Linked DNA regions of Pseudosulfitobacter sp. DSM 107133. The protein of the gene in region 1 interacts with the protein of each later gene in a pairwise test. Links are inferred from orthologs where the notes say so. Each region holds a gene or a part of one and is shown in the gene's direction. Other genes may lie near its edges.

Region 1 (5,625 bases):
CGGGGCAGGGGGCAATTCACGAGTGTGCGTGGCGTTGTGGTTTGATGAAGGGCTGGCCATAGCAACCAAGCCCGGAATCAAGGTGCGCAGCACCGCCGGCCTCTCGGTGTTCGCAAAGCGAACACCTGCCTCTCACACATTGCCTTGCAATGTGTGAGAGGCAGCGCCCGACCGCCCGTCACGCCGGAGGCGTGCCATGAATAATCGGCACGCCTCTGGCGTGACGGGCGGGCGCTTCCTCACCGTCTTGCGGTTCTTCTGCCGCACGCCAAAGATCAGAAATAAAGTGGCGGCCACTGACGTTCCAACGCCCACCCGCGGTCGGGCGCTGCCCTTTGTGGGGGAGGGGCGGCTTCCGGATTTTCGCTGCGAGCCACATCAATGTCTGCTGTGCGCAGGGAGGGGGCTTTGCAAAGTTCCATGGGGGCTTAAGAGATGTAATTTGCACCCCATCCAAACGCTGCGGTTATGGGAAAGCTAGCTGTAGCCTAGGCAGGTAAAAAACCGCATCCATCGAGCCTATGCCACGTTGCCAAGACGGCTCCTGATCGGATGTGCCTTCTGTAGTGTGGCGGCATCATATCCGCGCGGGGGTGGTTGACGGGAAGGCTTTAAGAAAAGCTTCTATGTGGCGTTACTTCTCTAGTTGCAACGGTCTCGATAGCATAGCCGGTACTGCTACGAGGAGTATTTCGCGGGCTGAAACATAATTATCGATAGGCCCTAGTTGCCAAACATAGAAATTTCCCTGAAGACTTGACCTGTGCGTTAAGTTGACGTACATAAAGATTCAAGATTCAAGATTCAAGATTCAAGATTCAATGCGTCACAGGAGGCGATTATGTTGACATTTGTTGATCGTACGCTGGAAGCAGAAGGCCGTGCAGATGCACGGATGAACTTCCGCACCAAGGCTCGCATCAAAGCGACAATCCAGAAGGCAGCCGCGCTTTCCGGAGTGGATGATTCTACGTTCACAATGTCTGCTGCATATGACCGTGCGCTTAAAGTAATCAATACCCATGAGAACACCTTCCTGAAGGATGTCGACCATGAAATGTTTTTTGCCGCACTGGACAACCCGCCAGAACCGACCGATGCTCTGAAAGCAGCGTTTGCGCAGCACACAGATGAGCTAAAACGGTAGGCACTTAATGAATGAAAGCGCGACGACAACGCAGTTCGTCACAGAGCCGTTCGATCCCCACAAGCATGATCGAGCGGCTTTTTCTTGTGGTGTTGAGCAGGTCGACAATTATTTCAAAAAAACAGCCAACAAACTGTCCAAAGCCGACAATGTCCGCACATATGTAAAGGTATCTGCTGACGACAAGACGAAGGTCGAAGGCTTTTACGCCACCAATGCGCATTCCGTATATTACGAAGATCTACCAAAAAAATATATGCGCGGTGCCCCTGCTCACGGATCCATCCCAGCAGTCTACATCTCAATGATGGGGCGTGATATCACCTGCAAAGGGAAGGGAATGGGCGCTGTCCTTCTGGCAGATGCGCTCAAACGCATTGCGCTGGGTGCAGAGCGGTTCGGCGTTGCTGTAGTATTGCTGGATGTCCTGGATTGTGGCGATCCAAAAGCCGTTGAACAGCGTAAGCAGACATATGAGAAATATGGTTTCCAGCCCCTCCCTTCCGAAGACCTCAGAATGTTCCTGCCACTTGCCACCGTTCGACAATTGCTCGGTGTCTAACTCTTGGCGCTAAGCTGAAACTGCTTCCTAGCTAGCATTTCTTTGGCGGCGTTCTTCGCTCGTCAGATCTTGGTAAAGTCAAGCGAACCTGAAGCTTCAAAGCACAATTTCAGATGCCCCCTCCGGGCTGGGATCTGTCGTGAGAGATCAAAGCCACTAGGGTCGGCTCCGGCCCAACCACCACCCCCAAACCACCCCATCCCCCGTGTCCCCCCAAACCCACCGCACACAACAATCCACCGCCCCCTCCATGCTCACTTGACCAAGCCCCAAATCCCCTACATATCCAGCCCATGACACCGCTTTCACATATCCGCAATTTTTCCATCGTCGCGCACATCGACCACGGGAAATCCACGCTCGCAGACCGTCTGATCCAGTCGACCAATACGGTTGCCGACCGGGACATGAAGGCGCAGATGCTTGACGCCATGGACATCGAACGCGAACGCGGCATCACCATCAAGGCCAACACCGTGCGCATCGACTATGTCGCCGACAACGGCGAGGCCTATGTGCTGAACCTGATCGACACCCCCGGCCACGTCGATTTCGCCTACGAGGTCTCCCGCTCCATGCGCGCGGTCGAAGGCTCGCTTCTGGTCGTCGACTCCACCCAGGGCGTCGAGGCCCAGACCCTCGCCAACGTCTATCAGGCCATCGACGCCGACCACGACATCGTGCCGATCCTGAACAAGATCGACCTGCCCGCCGCCGACTGCGACCGCGTGGCCGAACAGATCGAGGACGTGATCGGCATCGACGCCTCCGGCGCCATCCGCGTGTCGGCCAAGACCGGCATCGGTATCCACGAAACCCTCGAGGCGATCGTGCACCACCTGCCCGCGCCCAAGGGTGAGGAAAACGCCGACCTCAAGGCGATGCTGGTCGACAGCTGGTACGACAGCTACCTCGGCGTCATCGTCCTCGTGCGCATCATCGACGGCCGCCTGAAAAAGGGCGACCGTATCAAATTCGTCTCCAACGGCACCGTGCACCACGTCGACCGCATCGGCGTGTTCCGCCCGCAGATGCAGGTCATCGACAGCCTCGGCCCCGGCGAGATCGGCTTTCTGACCGCCTCCATCAAACAGGTCCGCGACACCCGCGTCGGGGACACCGTGACCCACGACAAGAAAACCGTGACCCCGCTGCCCGGCTTCAAACCCGCACAGCCGGTGGTCTTCTGTGGCCTCTTCCCCGTCGACTCCTCGGAATTCGAGGACCTGCGCGACGCCATCGACAAACTGGCCCTGAATGACGCCTCGTTCAGCTTCGAGATGGAAACCTCCGCAGCCCTCGGCTTTGGCTTCCGCTGCGGTTTCCTTGGCCTGCTGCACCTCGAGGTCATCCGCGACCGGATCGAGCGCGAATATGACATCGAGCTGATCACCACGGCCCCCTCGGTCGTCTACCACGTCTATATGCGCGACGGGTCCATGCAGGAACTGCACAACCCCGCCGACATGCCCGACCTCAGCGTGGTCGACCACCTGGAAGAGCCGCGGATCAAGGCGACCATCCTTGTCCCCGACGACTACCTCGGGGACGTGCTGAAACTCTGCCAGGACCGTCGTGGCGTGCAACAGGACCTGACCTATGCGGGCAGCCGCGCCATGGTCGTCTATGACCTGCCGCTGAACGAGGTTGTCTTCGACTTCTACGACCGCCTGAAATCGGTGACCAAGGGCTATGCCTCCTTTGACTACCAGCTGACGGGTTACCAAACCGATAACCTGGTGAAAATGTCGGTGCTGGTGAACGACGAACCCGTCGACGCCCTGTCGATGATGGTCCACCGCGACCGCGCCGAAATGCGGGGCCGCGCCATGGTCGAAAAGCTCAAGGACCTGATCCCGCGCCACATGTTCAAGATCCCGATCCAGGCGGCCATCGGCGGCAAGGTCATCGCCCGCGAGACCCTGTCGGCCATGCGCAAGGACGTGACGGCCAAATGCTACGGCGGCGACGCCACGCGCAAACGCAAGCTGCTGGACAAGCAGAAGGCGGGGAAAAAGAAGATGCGCCAGTTTGGTAAGGTGGATATTCCGCAAGAAGCTTTCATTAGCGCACTGAAAATGGATTCTTAATCCATTTTCGGCGCTGAAAAAGGCCGGTGGGGTGAGAGTCCCGCGCAGCGGGGCGCGGCCCCACACGGTTGTGTGGTGGTAAGTTTCTTCTTTTAGGAAATCAATTGTCGAGGTGAGTATTTAAAGCTACTAAATTACTTTCTGAATTCGCCATTGTTTGCTGCGCTAATAAGCTGTTTCAATCGTAGCACCACATCAATCGGCTTTACACTTTTTTTCTCCAATATATTTATTAGAGTGCTCTCAGCTACTTTTATGCTAGAAGAGGCGCGCCACTTCAAAAATTCTTTCGATCTTCGGTAGTGTTTATCTACGTCTTCTAAACCTGTTGGAATTTCAAATTCTACACCCATCAACCTAATTTCATCAAGAAAAGAGGCGGTTGCTAGAACCTCAAGACTCGGATCTCTCACTGTCCAGCTATGAACGGAATTTCCACGGTCTTGTATTTCTTTGCTAAATTTACGTTCAATAATCCTCAACTCGTCTTTAATCCAATTCGGTTGCTCCAACTTCAGCGACGCGCAAGCTAATTTTTGAGAATTAAAGCACAGCTTCACCTTCTCTTTAAATTTATAGCACAAATTTTGAAACAAAAACCAAGTTAGCTCAAGATGCTCAATTTTTGATATTCTGGTTCCGTGCCACGGATATCTTGAAAGCATTTGATAGGACACATTGAGTTCATTATAAACGGTCCCAAGCTGAATTATTGCCGAAAGTGACAGTCCTGCCTTAAGGGCCATAGCTTCAACGGCGAATTTTACTTCGGCGTCAGTATTTTTATGTATTAGCGAATCGTAGCCTAGATTGAGAAGCTCTTGATAAGCTAGCATAAGGTCATTGTATGACTGGATGTCAGATGCTTTGCGGTGCATATATCTTTGGCCTTCCGATGCCGCGTTACGCATCTTAACTGGTTATGTCCTTGTAAGTTAGAGTATTAGCTAGATATTCCGAACGTGGAATTGCTATCCCCCAAATGCCAAACCCCCAAGGGGTTTGGCAGCGCCCGAACCGCCCCCACGGGGCGGGCGCTTCGCACCAGCCCCTCGGTCCGGGCGCGACGATCCTGATAGGAGACGGACCTCACCCCTCCTTCGGCCACTTCTCGTCAAACCGGTTCTCCCGCCCGTAAGCCTTTTCCATGATCGGCAAGCTCCACTCCTCGGGACGCAGCTCCATCCGGTCAAAGGCCTTGTCCAGCCGTGCCGCCGCGACCTTGCGGTTGGCCTCGACCTGCAACTGGTGCAGGATCTGGTTCACGTCCCGCCCCTGCACCGATCCCAGCACATGGGCGTCGCGCATCGAGATCACCGCGCAGACCGGGCGGCGGTAGCGGGTCAGCCACAGGTTGCCGTTCTCGTGGGTCACGAACCGCAGCAGCGGGCCGGTGTTTGCGCGGAAATCTGAAAAAGAAACCTGGTGAATTGCCGGTAGCATAATGTCGCACCTCTCGGGCCTGTTGCGTTTGGTACGCATTTGCCCCGAATATGTACGACACCGCCAAAACGGGCCGGAACCGGCGGTCTGGCGGCGCGCTGTCCTGTACGCAAACGGGGCGAATATGTACGCAATCCAGCCTACAGCGCTGCGCCCAGCACGCGGTTAACCCACCGTGCGCCCCGTTAAATCAGTGTCCGAAGGCCGCGTTTTCCATCCATTCCATCTCGGTCTGGCCGGCCCGCATATGCAGGCACGCAGACCCGACGCGTTGAAAGTACAGCGCCTTGATTTCATACCATCCGGCCTGCGGGACATTCACCTCGACAGCCTCGGATTCCTCGCACGGGTGGCGCCCGTCAAAGAACACAACTTCCTGCCCG
Region 2 (5,706 bases), 2.7 Mb from region 1 along the record:
GTCACCAAGAAACTGATGGGTCAGGTGAACATTCCCATCATCACGTCAAACCGCATCAACACCCCCGAGGTCGCAGAGGAGGTCCTGTCGACGGGCTGCGCCGACATGGTGTCGATGGCCCGCCCGATGCTGGCCGACCCGCATTTCGTGTCCAAGGCCGCCGCAGACAAGGCTGCGCAGATCGCGCCCTGCATCGCCTGCAATCAGGCCTGTCTGGACCACACCTTTGGCGGCAAGATCAGCTCGTGCCTGGTGAACCCGCTGGCCTGCTATGAAACCGAACTGCCGATCACGCCAACCGACACCCCAAAATCAATCGCCGTCGTCGGCGCAGGTCCCGCAGGCCTGTCCACCGCTATCACCGCCGCCCAACGCGGGCACAGCGTGACCTTGTTTGACAAGTCAGACGAGGTCGGCGGGCAGTTGAACATGGCCAAGCAAATCCCCGGCAAGGAAGAGTTCTGGGGGCTGGTCGACTGGTATCGCACCATGGTCGACACTCTGGGCATCACCACGAAACTCGGCACCACCGCCACGCCGGACATGCTGAAAGGGTTTGACGAGGTTATCATCGCCACCGGCGTCCTGCCCCGCGATCCTGCGATCCCCGGTCAGGATGGCGCCAACGTGCTGGATTACATCGACGTGCTACGCCACAAGAAACCTGTCGGCAAATCCGTCGCCGTTGTCGGCGCGGGCGGTATCGGCTTTGACGTATCCGAATTCCTGTCCGAGGAAGACGGCCACAGCACCACCGAACACCTACCCGAATGGATGCGCGAATGGGGCGTCTCCGACCCCGCAGAGCACCGCGGCGGCCTGAACCCCGATGGCCCCAAACCCGGCCACCCCGCCCGCGCCATCACCTTGCTGCAACGCAAGGCGGAAAAGCACGGCAAACGTCTGGGCAAGACCACCGGCTGGATTCACCGCGCCGCGCTGAAGATGAAAGAGGTCAATTTTGTCGGCGGTGTGAATTATGAACGCATCGACGCCGACGGCCTGCATGTCTCGTTCGGCGAAGCCCGCGAAAACCCGCAGACCATCGCCGCCGAGACCATCGTTCTGTGCGCGGGCCAGCTGCCCGACCGCAGCCTTGCCGATGCGCTGGAACAACAGGGCACCACATGCCACGTCATTGGCGGGGCTGACGTGGCCGCAGAACTCGACGCGAAACGCGCCATCGACCAGGGCACGCGGCTCGCCGCGACACTCTGAGCCCCTTCTTTTGGCTGCAAATATCCTCGGGGGGAGTGTGAGGGGGCCGAAAGCCCCCTCGCTGCGCCGCAAGGCGCAAACAAAAGAAACCGCCGCAAGGCGCAAAGCATCGCGTGCGCCGTCAGGCGCTCTGCTCCGATCCGCCATGCGCCGCGCGGCTGTCCTCGGGGGCCTCTGCGCGGTCAAACATCCCGTAATCCCGGATCACATGCGCCACACGCAAACGGTAGTCGGCAAAGACACCACCCCGCCCCTTGCTCTGCGCCCCGCGATGCGCGGTCAGCGTCCGCCAGCGTTCCACCGCTGCCTCGTCCTCGAAGAACGACAGCGACAACAGCTTGCCCGGCGTCGTCAGGCTCTCGAATCGCTCGACGCCCAGAAACCCCTCGACCTGATCCACCAGCGGACGCATCGCCGCCGCGATGTCCAGATAGGCGTCGCGCTTGCCCTCTGCGGGCTCAACTTCAAATATAACAGCAATCATCCCGATACCTTTCTCAACCACGTCCTGTCCTCGCGCAGCAGAAACTTCTGCGACTGCGCAAAGGCATAGTTTTCCCGCCCCAGCGGGTCTTCGGCCAAACGTGCCCGATAGGCTTCGTAGTCCGCCAGCGATTTCACATGATAAATGCCATAGGCCAGCGTGGACGACCCCTCATGCGGGGCGAAATACCCCACAAGGTCGGCACCACAGCGCGGGATCGCCTGCCCCCAGTTGCGGGCATATTGCGCAAAGGCATCGTGTTGCGTGGGGTCAATCTGATATCGGATTACACAGGTCAGCATCGGTCATTCTCCTTCGGTTGCTCAGGCACTGATAGACGATTGCCGCACGCAAATGCTTCGACTAGCATCAAACTATGAAAGAAGGCCCCGATTTCACCCAGATCGCCATGCTGATGGGCGACCCCGCACGCGCCAACATCCTGACAGCGCTGATGTCAGGGCGTGCACTGACCGCATCTGAACTGGCCGCAGAGGCGGGCGTGACCGCTGCGACAGCCTCGTCGCATCTGGCCAAGCTGGAACAGGGCGGGCTGCTGTTGCGCCGCAAACAGGGGCGGCATCGCTATTTCGCGCTGGCCACAGAAGAGGTCGCACATACCATCGAGGCGATGATGGGGCTGGCCGCGAACCACGGCCATCTGCGCACCCGCCAGGGGCCAAAGGATATCGAACTGCGCACCGCGCGGGTCTGCTACAACCACCTTGCGGGCGACACTGGCGTTCAGATGTTTCGTGCGCTTCTGACCAAGGGGCAGATCGCCACCGGCCCCGACGGTCTGGACCTGACCGACACTGGCATGGATCTGATGCAGCGCCTTGGCCTGCCGCTTGATGCGCTTGCACAATCCCGCGCGCCGATGTGCCGCGAATGTCTGGACTGGAGCGCACGCCGCTCGCATCTGGCGGGCAAACTGGGGCGTGCTTTGCTGTCCCATTTCGAGACACTGGGCTGGGCATCCCGCGTGCCGAACACCCGTATCATCCGCTTTACCCCCAAGGGCCGCGCCGCCTTTGACGCGACATTTGCGAAACTGGACTGATCCATGCCTCTCTATATCTACGACATCCTGCCCGACGGCACCGCGACCCCCACGACCGACACATCGCCCACCGGCCTCAGCGGCTACCGCTGGTTCCACTTCGACCTGAAGGACCCTGAACTGCCGCAATGGGCCAACGCGCATCTGCACCCGATCCCCGCAGGTGCCTTGTTGCAAACCGAAACCCGGCCACGCTGCGATGTGCATGACGACGGGCTGATGCTGAACCTGCGCGGCGTGAACCTGAACTCTGACGGACCAGCAGACCAGATGGTCGCCGTACGGATGTGGGTCACCGATCAAACCGTGGTGACCGTGCGCATGCGCCGCGTCTTTGCCATCGAGGACATTCGCAAGGCCTTGGAAAAAGGGGGCGGCCCCAACAGCAGCGCCGCCTTTGTCGAAGCGCTGGCCAGCCGGTTGACCGAACGTGTGCAAAACACCGTGTTCGAGTTGGCTGACGAGGTTGACGATCTGGAGGACGCCATCCACGATGACGATAATGCACCGCTGCCCGAAAACCTGGCCGAACTGCGCCGCACCGCGATCCGCCTGCGCCGCTATCTGGGCCCGCAACGCGACGCGCTGATGGCGCTGGCCGCCACTGACACGCCCGCTGGCAACAGCCCGCTGCACCGCCGCGAACTGGCCAACCTTGCAATGCTGACCGTCGAGGAACTGGACGGGCTTCAGAGCCGCCTGACCGCGATCAACGACCACCACGCCGCTCAAGCTGCCAATGTGCAGAACCGCAACAGCTATATCCTGAGTATCATCGCCGGGATATTTTTGCCCTTGAGTTTCATCACAGGCCTGTTTGGCGTCAACGTGGGTGGAATGCCGGGTATTAACAGCCCCCTTGCCTTCACAATTCTATGTCTGTCAATGATCGCGATCACTTTGGTGTCGTTTGTGATCATGCGTTGGCTCAAGTGGATATAAGTGCCCGCCACGCCCTGTCGGCCTGATGAATCATTATGCCGAAAATCTGGAAAATGTGAGCAGACAATGTCATTGCTGAAATTCTCGAATGACTCTTGTTGCAAGCAATTGTGACATCGACTCGCGCCTGGATTGCGGTCGAAAATCACAATACACGCTAACTTTTCCGATTAATATCAAATAGATATTCGAATTAGCCCCCAACAGAAACACAGCGTTCTCGCGTTTCCGCGCCTGCAACGATGTCCCGAATAACCCCAAGATTATCCCACCCTTGCCCCGATCTTGCCGTGATTGGGCGCGATACACGGGGTTAGAAACCGAATACCGAGAGAAGGGGACGGCATGGACCGCCTAACAGAAATGGAAGCCTTTGCCACAGTTGTGGATCAGGGAGGATTCACTGACGCGGCCAAGAAGATGGGAATCTCCAAATCGGCCGTGTCCAAGCACGTCTCGTCGCTGGAAGCGCGCCTTGGGGCGCGCCTGCTGAACCGCACCACGCGCCGCGTGTCGCCGACCGAAATCGGACTTGCCTATTATGACCGCGCGCGCCGCGTGCTGAATGACGCAGGCGAGGCTGATGCGCTGGTCACGTCGATGCAATCTGCCCCGTCCGGCCTGCTGCGGATCAGTGTGGCAACCGATTTTGGCGTTAATCATCTGTCACCGGCCCTGTCCTCATTCCTTGAAGATTTCCCCGACATCACCGTCAACATGGTGCTGAACAACCGCTATGTCGAACTGATCTCGGAAGGGTTCGACATGGCCGTGCGCATCGGCGAGCTGGAAGACAGCACCCTGCGCGCCCGCAAGTTGACGGAAACCACCAAACGCATGATTGCCTCGCCCGCCTATTTCGCGAAATACGGCAAGCCGGAAAAAATCGACGATCTGAACAATCACAAACTGCTGCATTATTCCAACCAGTCCTCGGGCAACGTGTGGAAGCTGACCGCTCCGTCTGGCGAAAAACGTCAGGTGCGCACTGCGGGCTGGCTGTCGGTCAACGACGGGCAATCCTTGCTGAACGCCGCTGTGTCGGGTCTGGGCATCGCCTATCTGCCGTCGTTCCTGTATGCGGATGCAATGGAAAAAGGTCTGGTCGAGGACGCAATGCCCGACCTGCCGATGGACAGTCAGGGCATCTATGCCGTCTATCCGCCGGGCCGGTTTACCCAGCCCAAAGTGCGCGCGTTCATCGACTTTCTCGTGCATGAGTTTGCCGACAAGGGTCCATCCGACTGGTAAACCCGACCAAAAGTTACCTCGCAGAAAGCCCCGCCCCAGTGCGGGGTTTTCAGCGTTGTGACAACAGCACCGCTTCGACCCGCCGGTTCTGCTCGCGGCCCGCCGCGGTCAGGTTCGACGCAATCGGGGCAAGATAACCCATGCCCTCGGCCTGTACCTGTTCGGGATCGACGTTATAGGCATCAATCAACCGCTGGCGTACTGCTGCGGCGCGTTGTCGTGACAGGGCTATGTTCACGTCCTGACTGCCAACACTGTCCGTGTGCCCAACCACCGCAATCGTCACATCGGGCTGCGCCAGCAGAAACTTTGCCAGCATTTGCACAGAGGCAAACGGCCCCTTGCCCAGCGCCGAGGTGCCGGTGTCAAACTCAAGCCCGCCCAGAACGATGTGGCCATCTGTCAAAAGCTGCCTGTCGAAATCCGCAACAGGTGGGGGCGGGTCCGTGGGTGCGATGGCCGGCGTCGGGCGGTCGCCCACGGTCTCGGGTGTGCCTTGCTGCTGTACGATCTTCCCCGCTTCGATGATTTGCACATAGGCTGCGGTCGATGTCGTGGACACCATCAACGTAATCACGCTGTCCGGCTGTTCGGTCGGCCCCATGATGGCGGTCACAAACCGATAGGCCCGCATGTTCACGCGCATGTTCGGCGCGGGCAGCACTTCGGTGTTGAACCGGAAATCAAAGCCGCCACAACTGGATTGATCGCAGTCCAACGCGATGACATAGCCCGCCGCTTTCAACTG

Evidence for each region. Proteins that work in one complex are often made in the same cells at the same time.
Region 2: the proteins of lepA (region 1) and DSM107133_RS16330 interact in binary tests that used the Escherichia coli proteins (3 or more experiments, as listed by UniProt). The link is inferred for Pseudosulfitobacter sp. DSM 107133 from one-to-one orthologs.

What each region holds. Positions count from the first base shown.
Region 1 is NZ_CP085154.1:543,984-549,608, forward strand. The notes cover bases 1,498-4,400. They hold lepA (translation elongation factor 4), read left to right. Parts: upstream 1,498-2,002; coding sequence 2,003-3,799; downstream 3,800-4,400. Other genes in these bases: DSM107133_RS02630 (GNAT family N-acetyltransferase), read left to right, coding at 1,498-1,709; DSM107133_RS02640 (hypothetical protein), read right to left, coding at 3,934-4,400. Outside these bases: DSM107133_RS02625 (DUF1778 domain-containing protein), read left to right, coding at 842-1,147; more of DSM107133_RS02630, read left to right, coding at 1,155-1,497; more of DSM107133_RS02640, read right to left, coding at 4,401-4,710; DSM107133_RS02645 (hypothetical protein), read right to left, coding at 4,889-5,242; DSM107133_RS02650 (PA14 domain-containing protein), read right to left, coding at 5,433-5,625. UniProt on the Escherichia coli protein: Required for accurate and efficient protein synthesis under certain stress conditions. May act as a fidelity factor of the translation reaction, by catalyzing a one-codon backward translocation of tRNAs on improperly translocated ribosomes.
Region 2 is NZ_CP085154.1:3,274,090-3,279,795, forward strand. The notes cover bases 1,754-4,737. They hold DSM107133_RS16330 (zinc transporter ZntB), read left to right. Parts: upstream 1,754-2,768; coding sequence 2,769-3,707; downstream 3,708-4,737. Other genes in these bases: DSM107133_RS16320 (NIPSNAP family protein), read right to left, coding at 1,754-2,004; DSM107133_RS16325 (winged helix-turn-helix domain-containing protein), read left to right, coding at 2,079-2,765; DSM107133_RS16335 (LysR family transcriptional regulator), read left to right, coding at 4,053-4,737. Outside these bases: DSM107133_RS16310 (NADPH-dependent 2,4-dienoyl-CoA reductase), read left to right, coding at 1-1,218; DSM107133_RS16315 (antibiotic biosynthesis monooxygenase), read right to left, coding at 1,340-1,702; more of DSM107133_RS16320, read right to left, coding at 1,699-1,753; more of DSM107133_RS16335, read left to right, coding at 4,738-4,958; DSM107133_RS16340 (OmpA family protein), read right to left, coding at 5,008-5,706. UniProt on the Escherichia coli protein: Zinc transporter. Acts as a Zn(2+):proton symporter, which likely mediates zinc ion uptake. Purified ZntB reconstituted in liposomes also binds and transports Cd(2+), Ni(2+) and Co(2+).